Regions from separate parts of the Brevibacillus sp. FSL K6-0770 genome, predicted to be linked through region 3. Evidence: predicted binding sites of a transcription regulator. Region 3 holds the regulator's gene; each other region holds the start of a gene.
The links. The regulator LexA, encoded in region 3, represses DNA repair genes until DNA is damaged. The targets are predictions, from matches to a motif close to CGAACATATGTTCG.
Positions count from the first base shown of each region.

Region 1: NST23_RS18560 (WYL domain-containing protein) is a predicted target of LexA. The motif match lies at 1,055-1,068, and genes of this name have one in related genera.
Region 2: uvrB (excinuclease ABC subunit UvrB) is a predicted target of LexA. The motif match lies at 1,842-1,855, and genes of this name have one in related genera.

Region 1 is NZ_JBBOBQ010000001.1:3,935,365-3,939,748, reverse strand. It holds gene NST23_RS18565 (glycosyltransferase) at 307-960, shown strand; gene NST23_RS18560 (WYL domain-containing protein) at 1,087-1,302, shown strand; gene NST23_RS18555 (hypothetical protein) at 2,129-2,635, shown strand; gene NST23_RS18550 (VanW family protein) at 3,179-3,970, opposite strand; gene NST23_RS18545 (DUF7948 domain-containing protein) at 4,281-4,384, opposite strand, start outside.
Region 2 is NZ_JBBOBQ010000001.1:5,347,753-5,352,136, forward strand. It holds gene uvrB (excinuclease ABC subunit UvrB) at 1-1,764, opposite strand, end outside; gene NST23_RS25425 (flagellar hook assembly protein FlgD) at 1,943-2,875, shown strand; gene NST23_RS25430 (hypothetical protein) at 2,939-4,384, opposite strand, start outside.
Region 3 is NZ_JBBOBQ010000001.1:3,351,237-3,355,620, forward strand. It holds gene NST23_RS15555 (HelD family protein) at 1-761, opposite strand, end outside; gene crcB (fluoride efflux transporter CrcB) at 799-1,164, opposite strand; gene NST23_RS15565 (DUF896 domain-containing protein) at 1,261-1,458, opposite strand; gene yneA (cell division suppressor protein YneA) at 1,551-1,886, opposite strand; gene lexA (transcriptional repressor LexA) at 2,199-2,822, shown strand; gene NST23_RS15580 (DUF456 domain-containing protein) at 2,869-3,354, opposite strand; gene NST23_RS15585 (DUF4269 domain-containing protein) at 3,481-4,050, shown strand; gene NST23_RS15590 (CD3324 family protein) at 4,335-4,384, shown strand, end outside.

The DNA of each region.
Region 1 (4,384 bases), 580 kb from region 3:
AAAGCGATTGACCAACGATCCAGCAGGCGGACTGAGCGAGTTGCCCTGGCTTATGTTTACGATGCCTGACCGGATGACAGAAAAAACAACGCGACAAAAGCACGGCCCTCCGTCCGGAGGATAACCGGGGAGGGCTGTTGCCTGTTTAAACAACTCCATGAGCATTTCATCTATCTCTTGGCAACCATTGAAAACCAACCCTAAATAACCTCAAAGTGGCAAGTGCAATGTATAAAATCAGGTATCTCAACCATAATAAAACAGCCTGAAAAGACTTATTTCCTATGAACAGAGGAGCAGATGAATATGAAAATCAAACGGATGCTTGCGTTACTGTTGACCTTGGCACTCGTTTTTAGCATGATGCAGGCAGTAGTATCCGTGCAAGCCAAAGAGGGGAAGGCCGCTGATTCAGTTTGCCTAAGTCCCAAAATGGTGCAGTTGAAGACAGATATGCAGAAAGTCTGGATCGACCATACAATATGGACGAGAAGCTACATTGTCAGTGCCATATCGAATCGTCCAGACCAGCAGGACGTTTTGGACCGACTTTTGCAGAACCAGCAGGATATCGGGAATCTGATCAAGCCTTATTATGGGGAAGCCGCCGGAAATAAGCTGGCTGATCTTCTCCGAGAGCATATTTTGATCGCTGGGAAAATTGTAGCGGCTGCCAAAGCGGGCAATCAGGCGGATGTGAAAAAGCTGGAGGCGGATTGGCATAGAAACGCTGACGATATTTCGAAATTTTTAAGTGCAGCGAATCCGAACTGGCAGTTTAAAACGCTGCAAGATATGCTTTATGCGCACCTTCAATTGATTACGGAAATAGTTCTGAACTGTCTCAAAGGAGATTGGAAAGCGGATATTGCAGCAACGGACAAAAACGAGATCCATATGATTCATTTGGCGGACATTTTGACAGAAGGCATCGTCAAGCAATTCCCTGAAAAATTTTAACCGGGTAGCTATAGGGCAGTTCGACGCTTCTGCAAAGCTCCACAAGTGTGGAGCTTTTTTTATTTGCATATTCGTATTATGTTCGCATATAATACAAACAAACGTTCCTATATGGAGGCGAACAGCATGAAAAGGCAACTGCAAAGAGCCATACAACAGCATCAGTACATCCGGATTATTTACCTTGGCAGTGACGGCCGCACTACACAGCGAACTTTGCGTCCCATCGAAATTTCAGACGACCGACTAAAAGCGTACTGCCTCACGAGAAAAGCGCCGCGTGTCTTTGTAATCGACAACATCCTTGCGGTACAGTCAGTGGCGAACCGCCATGCTGTCTGATCTCTTGTAACATATGGAAGGGTTGGTGTGTTGAGATAGCATTCCAGATAGACAATCCGTTCTCGATCCGATTTGTTCTGCCGAAGCAACGAGAAGGGGTCCTTCAGCTGAAGAAAGACGAGAAACTGGTAAAATGCCTCCTTTAAGTGGGGTATTTCGCGTCAGCAAGGTTCTATTTTTTCGGATCTCGACCTGGTCGTTCCACCGCGGGCGCATCTCTGTGATGTACTTCTTATCTATGTAACGGCTGGACATTTTTGTGATGCTTTGAAAGTGGATTAGTTCCAGCTGTGTAACATCGCCGCTGAGAATGTTTCGCGCTGCGATTTTGAAAAAATTTTCCGCTCACGCTTCTTCATGCCTGTTACCGGTTACCTCTCGTCGTTTATTAAAATCTTTCTCCCGATGTCCTTACTTAGCGAAGGCGCTATTAAGCGCTAAACTAAGGAGGAGATTGTGATGATGAAAAAATTTCTGAATTGGGCCCGTCGTTATGGCAATTGAAATGATCATCCATTGGTTTAACTGATCTTCTGGCATGGGGCTGGAGATTCAATTATCCCGCCATTCATCAAATCGCGCGGGTTGAAACGATAACTTTAGTTAGCTGCAAGATAAGCTTGCTCCCTTTACCCTAAATCTGCCCGTTGTAAATCGTTATCTTCTTATTTGTTGATGGAACGCCGTGTGCGATGAAAGTCGCTCGCACGGTGTAGGTCCAGGGTGACCCGGAAATAGCTTATCAGTAACAATCGAACAGACAGCACTAAGTGCGGAGCAAGTCCAATTTAGATGGAGGTGGTCAGATAGCGACTATGCCGATTACATGGTGGCTTATGTAAATGGGCAGGAATACAGGGTCTTCAATTACGGAGAGACTTATGGATTTGGTGCTATTAAAACATTACGTGCGGATACAAGCTATGACATCACGCTTCATTTTTACAAGAATAATGTCAATATCGCCCAAGGCGAACTGCATATCGTTACACCGCACGATGATACAATTACTCCAAACGTGAATGCAATGCTTGGAAATCACACATCGACCACGGCAGATTTTGAGATTTGGTCAGATGAGCCCGGGACTATTTACTATATCTTCGTTAGGGACGCGGATTTTAACGTTATGCCTAATAAAAGTTTGATTATGGCCGGGAATGATCCGAGAATCGTACGATCTGGACAATTGAATGTAACAGCCGATCAACGGAAACAGGTGCTTTTGGATGGATTTACTATTACCGAGCCAGGATATTGGACACTTTATTTAGTATCGGAGGATTCGGCGGGTAATATTTCAAGTATCCAAGGAGCAGGGTTTTCTCTGTGAAAAACGTCGATACTTTTTTCAGCAAACGGGATGTGACTGCTTGCGGTCAACAAAACGGTCATGTCGTTTGTTGATCCAAACAAATTAGTCGTTGGCGGCTGATCCTTAGGATTTATCTGGGGTTTTTTCTTGGAAAAGCTTGAGTAAAGTGCGGAAGAGTCGGTCAACCGAGCGGCTTTTTTGACAAGGAAGATGAATAAAGGTAATGAGGACATTTGCCAATAACTGCCCTAATCACCAGAGGAGCAAGTCAGAGAGAGGCACAATCGAGCTGGACTTCCTTCCTTTATGGCTTATGGCTCGCAACGATTTCGGTCGTGCCAAACATGCAGATTGAACAGCCTGAAGTGGCTGAACGTCTAATCGAGTGTCAGCTAACGGGTAAAGACATGTTGGCTAAAGAATCTTTACATTCGTACCGCAAAAAAGGGGGCAGGAAACAGGGCAGGCAAGATAGCAAATGTTTTGGCAGAACGGAACAGCGGGTGTTGACCACTCAACAACTTTTGCATTACGGCAAATCAAGATAGGTTCTTGATGCCCCTACCGAGTTATTTCATATTTGACTTCAGAATAATTGTGAATCATCAATTCTTCATGCAGAAGATTCCCGGTTCGTTTATCAATGACTCTCCTCCATATTTCGTTCTCTCTAAAATTTTTCCCGTCTATATGATGGAATTGATGATTTCTTTCTTCCAAATGGTAGGAAAAGGGCAACTCGTTTTCACAAAAGACAATTCCTTTTAGATGTTGGTCGGTTAGCCAAACGTGAAATTGAAATTGATCATTGGTGGGATTAAAGAAACGCAAATCCACGTAATTAAAAAATACGCTTGCCCCACTCCCAAAAGGCAAGACCCTATGCTCGTCTGGAAACGGATCAAAACTATGATGATGTCTCTCCGTGATTTCTAACGGTGTATGCAAGGCAAGCCAAAAAAGCAAGTTCGCTAACTGACACACCCCTCCCCCAACACCTGTTTTCACTTCACCTTGCGATAACAGCAATCCGTCAATATACCCTTTGCTCGCTTTCGGTTTCCCAATTAAATGCCAAAACGAAAAGGTTTCACCTGGCTTCAAAACAATCCCGTCCATGGATTTTAGGGCAATGCGTAGATTGGTAATTTTATTTTCCTGTAACATCGGATCGGATGTACCCAATTTTCTCCTTAAAAGCGATTGATGTCGTTTGACTACATGGGGGAAGCGATCAACCATTCGCTCATTGGCAAAATTCACAAACAGATTGCGAGTCGTTCTCTTTAAACGAAGCTGAAGGATTCTGAGTTTGTAGACTAAAGGCATTTTAACTGCGAGCTGTTTTATCATTGAGCGGTCACCCATTACCAATTTGATTTTTGCGTGCGATGGAGTTGCGGACAACTTGAACAGTTGCGAAGGTCGGGAGTAATCCCAGACTACTCCTGCTAACCGAAAATTATACCATAATATGGAATATTGATGTTTTCCATTTCGCGCTTCTTGCGATACAAAATTTTGAGCGCGGCGATCACTGACTAAAATGGGACTATCCGGACAGCAAACAGAAGGCAGCCGAGCTTGGAACGAGAATGAAAAGTCCGAAGCGCCAGCTGCCTTTTTGCAAAAAACGCACGTCTCCCGGCTTGACGATCGTTGCTCATTGCGGGAACAGGCTCGGGCATTGCGGCGGGAAAGCAATGGGCGGGCAACGGAACGATGGGGTCGGGACGGGAACCGGGAACGAGTTCGGACGAGGTGCGC
Region 2 (4,384 bases), 2.0 Mb from region 3:
TTTCACCGTTTGCGGCGTAATTCCGTGTTTCTCGTTGTAAGCAATCTGAATGGCGCGCCTGCGCTCTGTCTCGCGAATCGCGGAGTTCATCGAATCTGTCATTTTGTCGGCGTACATGATGACGCGCCCCTCAGCGTTACGGGCTGCCCGGCCGATCGTCTGAATCAGCGAACGCTCGTTGCGCAGGAAGCCTTCTTTATCGGCATCCAAAATCGCCACAAGCGATACTTCCGGCAAGTCCAAGCCTTCCCGCAGCAGGTTGATCCCGATCAGCACGTCAAATTCGCCCAAACGCAAGGAACGCAAAATTTGCATCCGTTCGATCGTCTTGATGTCGGAGTGCAGATAGCGTACCTTGATTCCGATTTCCTTGAGGTAGTCCGTCAAGTCCTCGGACATTTTTTTCGTCAGAGTCGTGACCAGTACGCGCTCGTTTTTGGCAATCGTCGCCTGGATTTCCCCGATGAGATCGTCAATCTGTCCTTTGATCGGGCGAACCGAGATCGTCGGATCGATCAGCCCTGTTGGACGGATGACTTGCTGCACCACTTCCGGGCAATGCTCCAGCTCGTACGGGCCGGGTGTTGCAGAAATGTAGATAGCCTGGTTGACCTTTTCCTCAAACTCCTGGAATTGCAGCGGCCGGTTGTCCTTCGCAGACGGCAGGCGGAATCCGTGCTCAACCAGGACGTTTTTGCGCGCCTGGTCGCCGTTGTACATCCCCCGCACTTGCGGCAAAGTCATGTGCGACTCGTCGATCAGCAAAAGGTAGTCCTCCGGAAAGTAGTCCATCAAAGTGTACGGAGCGTGCCCTGCTGGCAGCCCTGTCAAATGTCGCGAGTAGTTTTCAATCCCGGAGCAAAAGCCCATCTCCAGCATCATTTCGACATCGTAGCGCGTGCGCTGTTCCAATCGCTGCGCTTCCAGCAGCTTTCCCGCCGCTTTAAGCTCGGCCAATCGCTCTTCCAGCTCCACTTCGATGCTTTGAACGGCCAGCTTCATTTTTTCTTCGCGGGTGACATAGTGAGAAGCAGGGAAAATGGCTACGTGGTCGCGCTGTCCCAAAATCTCTCCGGTCAGCACATCGATAGAGGTAATCCGCTCAATTTCGTCCCCGAAAAACTCCACACGAATAGCCTGTTCGCTCTGCGACGCGGGAAAAATCTCCACGACGTCTCCACGAACCCGGAAGGTCCCGCGTGTGAAGTTGATATCATTGCGCGTGTACTGAATGTCGACCAGGCGATGCAAAATCTCGTCTCGGCCTTTTTCCATCCCCACTCGCAGCGACAGCAACAGTTCCTTGTACTCTTCAGGCGAACCCAAACCGTAAATACAAGAGACCGAAGCGACAATGATGACGTCCCTCCGCTCAAACAACGCACTGGTCGCCGAGTGACGCAGCTTGTCGATCTCGTCGTTGATGCTGGAGTCTTTTTCAATAAATGTATCCGATTGGGGAATGTATGCTTCTGGCTGATAGTAGTCGTAGTAGCTGACGAAGTATTCCACCGCGTTATTCGGGAAAAACTCCTTGAACTCTGCGCAAAGCTGGGCAGCCAGTGTCTTGTTGTGCGCCATCACCAGCGTCGGCTTGTTCACCTGGGCAATTACTTGGGCAGCCGTAAACGTCTTTCCCGTACCTGTTGCACCGAGCAGTGTCTGGTGCCGCTTGCCTGCCTGGATGCCTGCCACCAGTTCGGCGATAGCGGTCGGCTGGTCACCGGACGGTTGATACTCCGATACCAATTCAAAACGCTCCATTCCCTCGTTCATCTCCTCGTTGCAAGACTGTTCTATTTCCATTATAACACAATTTAAGCTCTGATAAGCCAGAAATTCGAACAAATGTTTGTCTTCATCCTTCGACAGATTATACCGATAATAAGTAGTAGTGTACAAGTATGTACGGTTAGACTCGCCACCTTCAGGGAGGATCGACATGTCAGATATCGGAACCACCGTTAAAAATAATCCTTATATACAGCCACACATGAGCTACCAGGGCAAAAAAGAGTTCTCGGCAGAGCTGGATAACAATGCGTTCATGAAGCTTTTGCTGGAACAGTTGAAGCATCAGGACCCTACATCCCCGATGGATAACTCGCAGTTCATTCAGCAAACGAGCATGATGACCATGGTGGAGCAAATGAAAAAGATGTCCACTTTGATGGAGCAATCCAACAACAGCATGCTGACGCTGGAAAAATACGAAGCGCTGACGGGTCGCACCGCAACCTACTCCCTCACGACCAAAGACGAAGTAACGGGAGAAACTGCGACTCAAACAAAAGAAGGCGTGCTGGAAGCCGTCTACATGGACAAAGGCAAAATATACTTCCGCATTACTGGAGAGACTAACCCGATTCCGCTTGCAGACATCAAAGGACTGGAGTCGCAAGGCATGACGGGGAATGCGCTGGACAGCAGTCTCAAGTTCATGAATATGATCGGCAAAGACGTTTCGTACAAAACGACCAAAGAAATAGACAAAGACGGAAACCCGGCTACTACGGACGACATCACAAAAGTCGACGAAATCGCCAACGCCGTCATCACCGGGTTCACAACAAAAGACGGAATCACTCAGTTCTCGCTGAACAACGGTCAGACGGTCAAGCTCGATCAGGTCGTCGGCATGAGCGTGAAGCCGGAAAACAATGCCATGAGCAACTCGTTGCAATATGCACAAATGATCGGTTTCAACGTCACTTACACAGAAAGCCAAACCAACACGGACGGTTCAAGCTCAAACAACAGCCTGAATGGCGTCATCAAGGCTGTCAGCATGAAAAACGGCATCGTAGAGTTCGTCTTGGCTGATGACAAAAAAATTGCGCTGAATCAAATCACCGGATTTGAAGCGAGCGCCTAGTCTAGTTACACACAAAAGCCGCCTCTTCTGTAACGCAGAAAGAAGGCGGCTTCTTATTTTTGCTTATTCTTTGATAATGGTCTGCCCCGTCAAAGCATCAACGTACACCGTCGTGTCAATCTTGGCATTTGCTCCGCAGAAGCAGTGCGCGCGAGTTTGCCGGAAAGACAGGTCGTAGCCCAGTTTAAAGGTAATCGCATTCGTCTGCGCATCCCGCTGGTGAATGTAGTTCAGTTCAAGCGGCAATACGCCGAGTAACCGATCCATGGCAGCCTGCTCCTTGATCGCCTTGGAGCTTGCAGGGTACACCACGTTTTCCGGACGGTTTATGCTGACTTCTTCGATTTTGCCCGTCCATGAATTTACTTTGACCGTATACATGCCAGCTTCTTCACTCTGTCCGATTCGGTAGACCGGGACATTTCCCAGCAGTGGATCAAGAGCCAGCGAGGTGTACTTCTCGTCGCCGATATCCGTCACTCGCAGCTGGTTGCTGCCGGAAAGAACAAGCCGCTTCAACAGCATTTCCACTGTTTTGCGATCGCGGTTTTTGTCGGTTTTGGCAGCAGCCCCTGGTTCATTCGCCTGTCTGTAAATAAACTGCTGCATCTGTCCCGTCTTGGCATCTGTTACGAGCATGATGTGCTGCCCCTCAGCCTTACTGACGCCCTCTGGGAACTGGCCGATTTGGTATTTCTTGTCCTGGTCAGTTGCGTCCTTTTGGAAGTGGCCCCAGATAAAATAGCGCACAGCCTCACCGTTGTCGTGTTTCTCCTCCAAAATGGTCATCGGCAATCTTGCCGTTTCCAGTTTGAACAGGATGCGCAGCAAGTTGCGTGCCTCTTTCTCCGTTTGGGCCGTCCATTTTTCTCCTGTACCGGTTACATTTAAAATTTGCGGCAATTTGTCAGGTGCGGCCAACTTTTTACCGCTCGCGGCATCCACTGCGCTTCCTGTATGTTCATTCGCAATGATGCCGCCTTTAACGATATAGGCAAGCTTCGCTTCCGTCCGGTTTGGCTGGTCCTGCTCCGGCAACAAATAGACCAGCTCCAGCGGTCGGCTCGCCTTCCATTGCGTCAGAGCTTGTGCAGGAGACAAGACGCGTTGCGCGGAAGGAAGCGTCGCAGGATTTATTTTTTCGTACAAGCGTCCGTCAAATGTTTCAAACGCGATGATCCGTCCCGCTGCGTCAAAGCTGACAAAGTTGTCGTAGGCGTCGTCCAACGCTACATTGTTTACTTTGCGGACGAGTCTGACCGTGAGTTTGCCGCCTGCTTTCGTCACTTCTCTGGCCTGATACGTGCTGCCTGATGCAGCCAAGCCCGCGACAAACGCCTGCGCCCGAGCCTTCGCCTGCTGCTCGGTAGGAAAAGCCGGCTTCGTAGCCGCTTTGGGAGCAAGTTCGAGTTTGAGCAAATTACCTGTGGCCGAATCAAAGATGGCTCCGTCTACTGCCTTGTTTGCCTCAGCAGCGGAAAGCGCAAAAGAAACCTTTGCTCCACTGAC
Region 3 (4,384 bases):
AACATCCGGTTTGGCGCGAACACCATGAATTTTTTTGACATCATCGTATCCTGATAGTTGTAGATCAAGTACGACAGCCGATGCAGGGCGATAGTCGTCTTTCCGCTACCTGCCACCCCTTGCACGACGATCGGCCGATCTTTTTCCGCCCGGATGATCTCATTTTGCTCTGACTGGATCGTCGCCACGATATCTTTCAAGCGACTGTCATTGGCCATATTCAAATTCGCGTTCAAAAACTCGTCGATGAAACCTTCCTGCAAAAACTCGTCCGGATGCCCCATTTCCCGATTGATCGTCTCTTTCACCGCTCCATCGTAAATCCCGACAATCTCTCCGTCCTCAATCGCAAAGTTGCGCTTCAACCGCACCTCTCCACGGACAATCTCGCGCCCCATCCGGTAAAACGCATCCTTGCTCTCTCCGGAGTAATAGAGACTGGCAATGGGCGCTCGCCAATCCACGACAATCGAATCGAACGTATCACTGCGGACAATTCCGCGTTTTCCGATATACACCTGATCCAGCTCGTAAATCTCGTCTTTGAGAAAATCCACACGTCCGAAATACGGTTTGTCTCGCCCGTGATCTTCCAGATACCGCAAATCTTTGGCCTTGTTGTAGTTCACGACCTGTTTCACATAGTCATCGGTTGCTTCGTTAATTTCCTCACGCAGTTGAACAATCTCGTCGTCAATGAGCGCAATCGTCTCTTTCAGCTTGTTTTGTTCTGCTTCGTAATCGCGGTGCTGGGTACTCACACCCATCCCCCCTCTCAGCTTTATCCATTATTTTTTATTATTGCATTTGCCGGGCAAGCCAAATCCCTACGGCGCATGAGGACAGCCCGACCACGATACTCGCGAGTGCATACAGCGTCCCGCGCAGCCATTGCCCGTCGCCCCAAAAAGAAACAACCTCCAGAGAAAAGGTGGAAAACGTCGTGAAGCCACCCATAACCCCTGTGGTAAACAAAATATACACTTCGGGAGAAATGCCTCCCCGCTCTTTGCCGATCACAAACAACACGCCGATCAAAAATGAGCCGATGATGTTGGCTAACCAGGTGCCGATTGGCCACCCCGGCTGATTCGCCGCCAAAGACAACCAATAGCGAAACAATGAACCGACAGCACCGCCTACCGCTACAGCCACCCACGCCATCTGTTTTCCTCCTCTGTCGAATACCTGATAGTCATAAGGAACAAAAAGACACCCGAGCGTCAAGCAAGGATGTCTGCCTTATCAATACAAGTGAGCTTAATGTTTGGGACGATTCTCTTCAAGATCTTCCACATAACGGATGGAATCGAGATTCGCTTTCAGCGATGCCTTGACCGCATCAATGTACTTTTGTCGCAGAGCTTGCTGCTCTTGCTTTTCCTCATCGGTCAAACCAACCTCGCGCGATTTTTTGACCAGTTCGTTGATTCGTTTGATTTCCGCGTCAGATACCACGTACGGTTCCTCCCACCCAGTAGTAATGCCGTTTAATTATATCACATCAGGGCGAACTCGCAAGATGGAGACGAACCGGCAAGTGCTTTCTATCATTTCGGATCGGGAATGAGCAAGGTCTGTCCCGGATAAATCAGATTGCTCTGCAGATCGTTCGCCTCTTTAATATCCTGGATCAGATCGCGTACATCGACCGTCTCCGTTTGATGGCGGACTGCAATGGTCCACAAGCTGTCACCGTCGCGAACCGTCACTTCTGTTCCTTTTAGCGGTTCAGCGTGCGAAGAAGCAAACACCAGTTCGGTCAACAAGTAAAAAAAGAGAGAAAACGTAATCAGGAACAACAGGGCTTGGCCTCTGGTAATACCAAAACGGACGCGACGGGACGATTCTTTTTCAAAACGGTTAGGAATAGACATGACATTCATGGGATAACCTCCTGCAAACATACGTTCTATAAGTTCGTATTCCAATCATAAATGAGAACATATGTTCATGTCAATACGAAAACCTGCCCCTTTGCAAAATTCACGCAGGTGACGGCAAGATGGCCAATTCCCCTTTTGGTATGGGACAATCCGCGAACAGCCATGCTTCTGGCTCGCACCAACCATTCGACAAGAAACGTTCTTTCGGGCAAAAATTCCTGTTCGCCTTTTTATCGAACTTATGTTTGTCGAACGCAAGCTCCCATGGTATAATATAGGAAAATATGTTCGAGAAATCAGGGGTGTCTTTTTATGTCAAAATTATCTAGCAGACAACAAGCCATCATCGAATTCATTCGGAAGGAAGTTCGCGACAAAGGTTATCCTCCATCTGTGCGCGAAATCGGCGAAGCTGTCGGACTGGCTTCCAGCTCTACCGTACACGGCCACTTGGCCCGCCTGGAAAAGAAAGGCCTGATTCGCCGCGACCCGACCAAACCGCGCGCGATCGAGCTGTTGTCTGAAGAAGATCGCTTCCAGGACAACTTCGAAGACTCCGTTGTCCGCGTTCCTGTCATCGGGAAAGTAACCGCCGGGCAACCGATCACGGCGATTGAGGACGTAGAGGAATACTTCCCGCTTCCAGAAAATATCGTGACTTCAGACAAGGTGTACATGCTGCGCGTGTCCGGAAACAGTATGATCGACGCCGGAATCCTCGACGGAGACTACGTCATCGTGCGCCAGCAGCATGTAGCAAACAACGGAGATATCGTTGTCGCCATGACCGAAGAAGACGAAGCAACCGTCAAGCGCTTTTTCAAAGAAAAAAACCACTTCCGTCTCCAGCCTGAGAACGCCACGATGGAACCGATCATTTTGGACGCCGTTTCCATTCTCGGCAAAGTCATCGGCGTCTACCGCCTCATTCACTAATTTCGCGGCATACAAAAAGGACAGCCATCGCTGTCCTTTTTTCTCTCTATCTGGCGAGGAAAAACCAGATAATCATGGTCACCTGCAACACTACTTTGACTACTGCGCTTCCCAAAAAGCCGATCAGGGAGCCAAAGCCCGCTTTGACCGCCCGCTCGAAAGGCTGGTTCTGCACCAACAGCTCCACCAGCACGACGAAGACAAACGGCAAAATGATCATCCCAAATGGCGGGAACACGAAAATCCCGAGAAAAATCCCTGCGGCAGCCGCCACCGACGACCATTTGGAGCCGCCGTATTTTTTCACGAAATACATGTTGGTCAACAAGTCAGCGCCGTACAGCAATATACTGAATACCACCATTCCCCACCAGAAGGACGCTGGCAACCCCGCTCCCGGATCTGCTATGAAAAAGTGGTAGAGCAAAAAGCCTGCCCACAGCAAAATCGTATCGGGTAACACAGGCAAAAATATACCTGCAATACTGAGCGCGAATAGCACCAAAACAACGATCCAGAGTAAAATATCCATCTGCATGCACTCCCCTCACATAGGTAATACGAGCAAAAGCGATTTTTGTTGCACACTTGTTTTCGCGAATCTATCATACTTGTTGCGACAAACATCTGCAAATACCGAAGGAAACAGGAGTTTTCTATGACGAGAAACTGGCGTGATCTCACCTATTTGCAAAACGGTACAGCAAAACAGCAAACAGCCGCACGAGCCATCGAACAAAGCGCGGTCTTGCAACGCCTGCAAGCTTTTGATCCGGTGCTCGCCGGAACGATTCCGCTCGACATCGATCTTGGCGACAGTGATTTGGACATCGTCTGCGAATGCTACGATCTTGAGCTGTTCGCCGAGATCGCCCGCAGCTTTTACGCAGACTGCGAAGGATACCAGGAAGCCCGCATGCCGGTACAAGCTGTGCCCACATGTCTTGTCTCCTTTTTTGCCCACGGCTTCTGGTTCGAGCTTTTTGCCCAACCGCGCCCCGTCGAACAACAAAACGCGTATCGGCACATGATCATCGAACATCGCTTGCTGCAACTGGCAGGACCGAAAGCGCGACAGCACATCCGCCAGCTCAAGCAAAACGGCTTGAAGACAGAGCCAGCTTTTGCCTCCTATTTTCACATCCCAGGAGCTGACCCGTACCAAGCGTTGCTTGCGCTGGAGCCATGGACAGATGATCAGTTGCTTGACCTGATCGTCGGCCGATAAGCCGCAAAGATCGTGTTTTTTGAGTAACGTGGCAAAGCGCTCGCAAACATCTGCGCATGAAAATCGCTGCAAGATGATCTATAATGGAAGGAACTGCGCAGAGTTTGCGTACTGCACAGGAAGGTATGAATCGTGATCGAGGGGGTGTATGGTTGGTGAATGGATTCAGTTTGCCAGATACTGCAGCGTCTCATGCAAAGCCTGGAAATAGAAAGGCGATACTTTGCATGAGGTGGACAGTCGTTTAGACAATACATCGCCTACCGTTATGTATCTCATTTTTTATTTTCCGGCTTTGCCCCTTATTTGAATGCCAAAATAAGGAGCGAGCGAA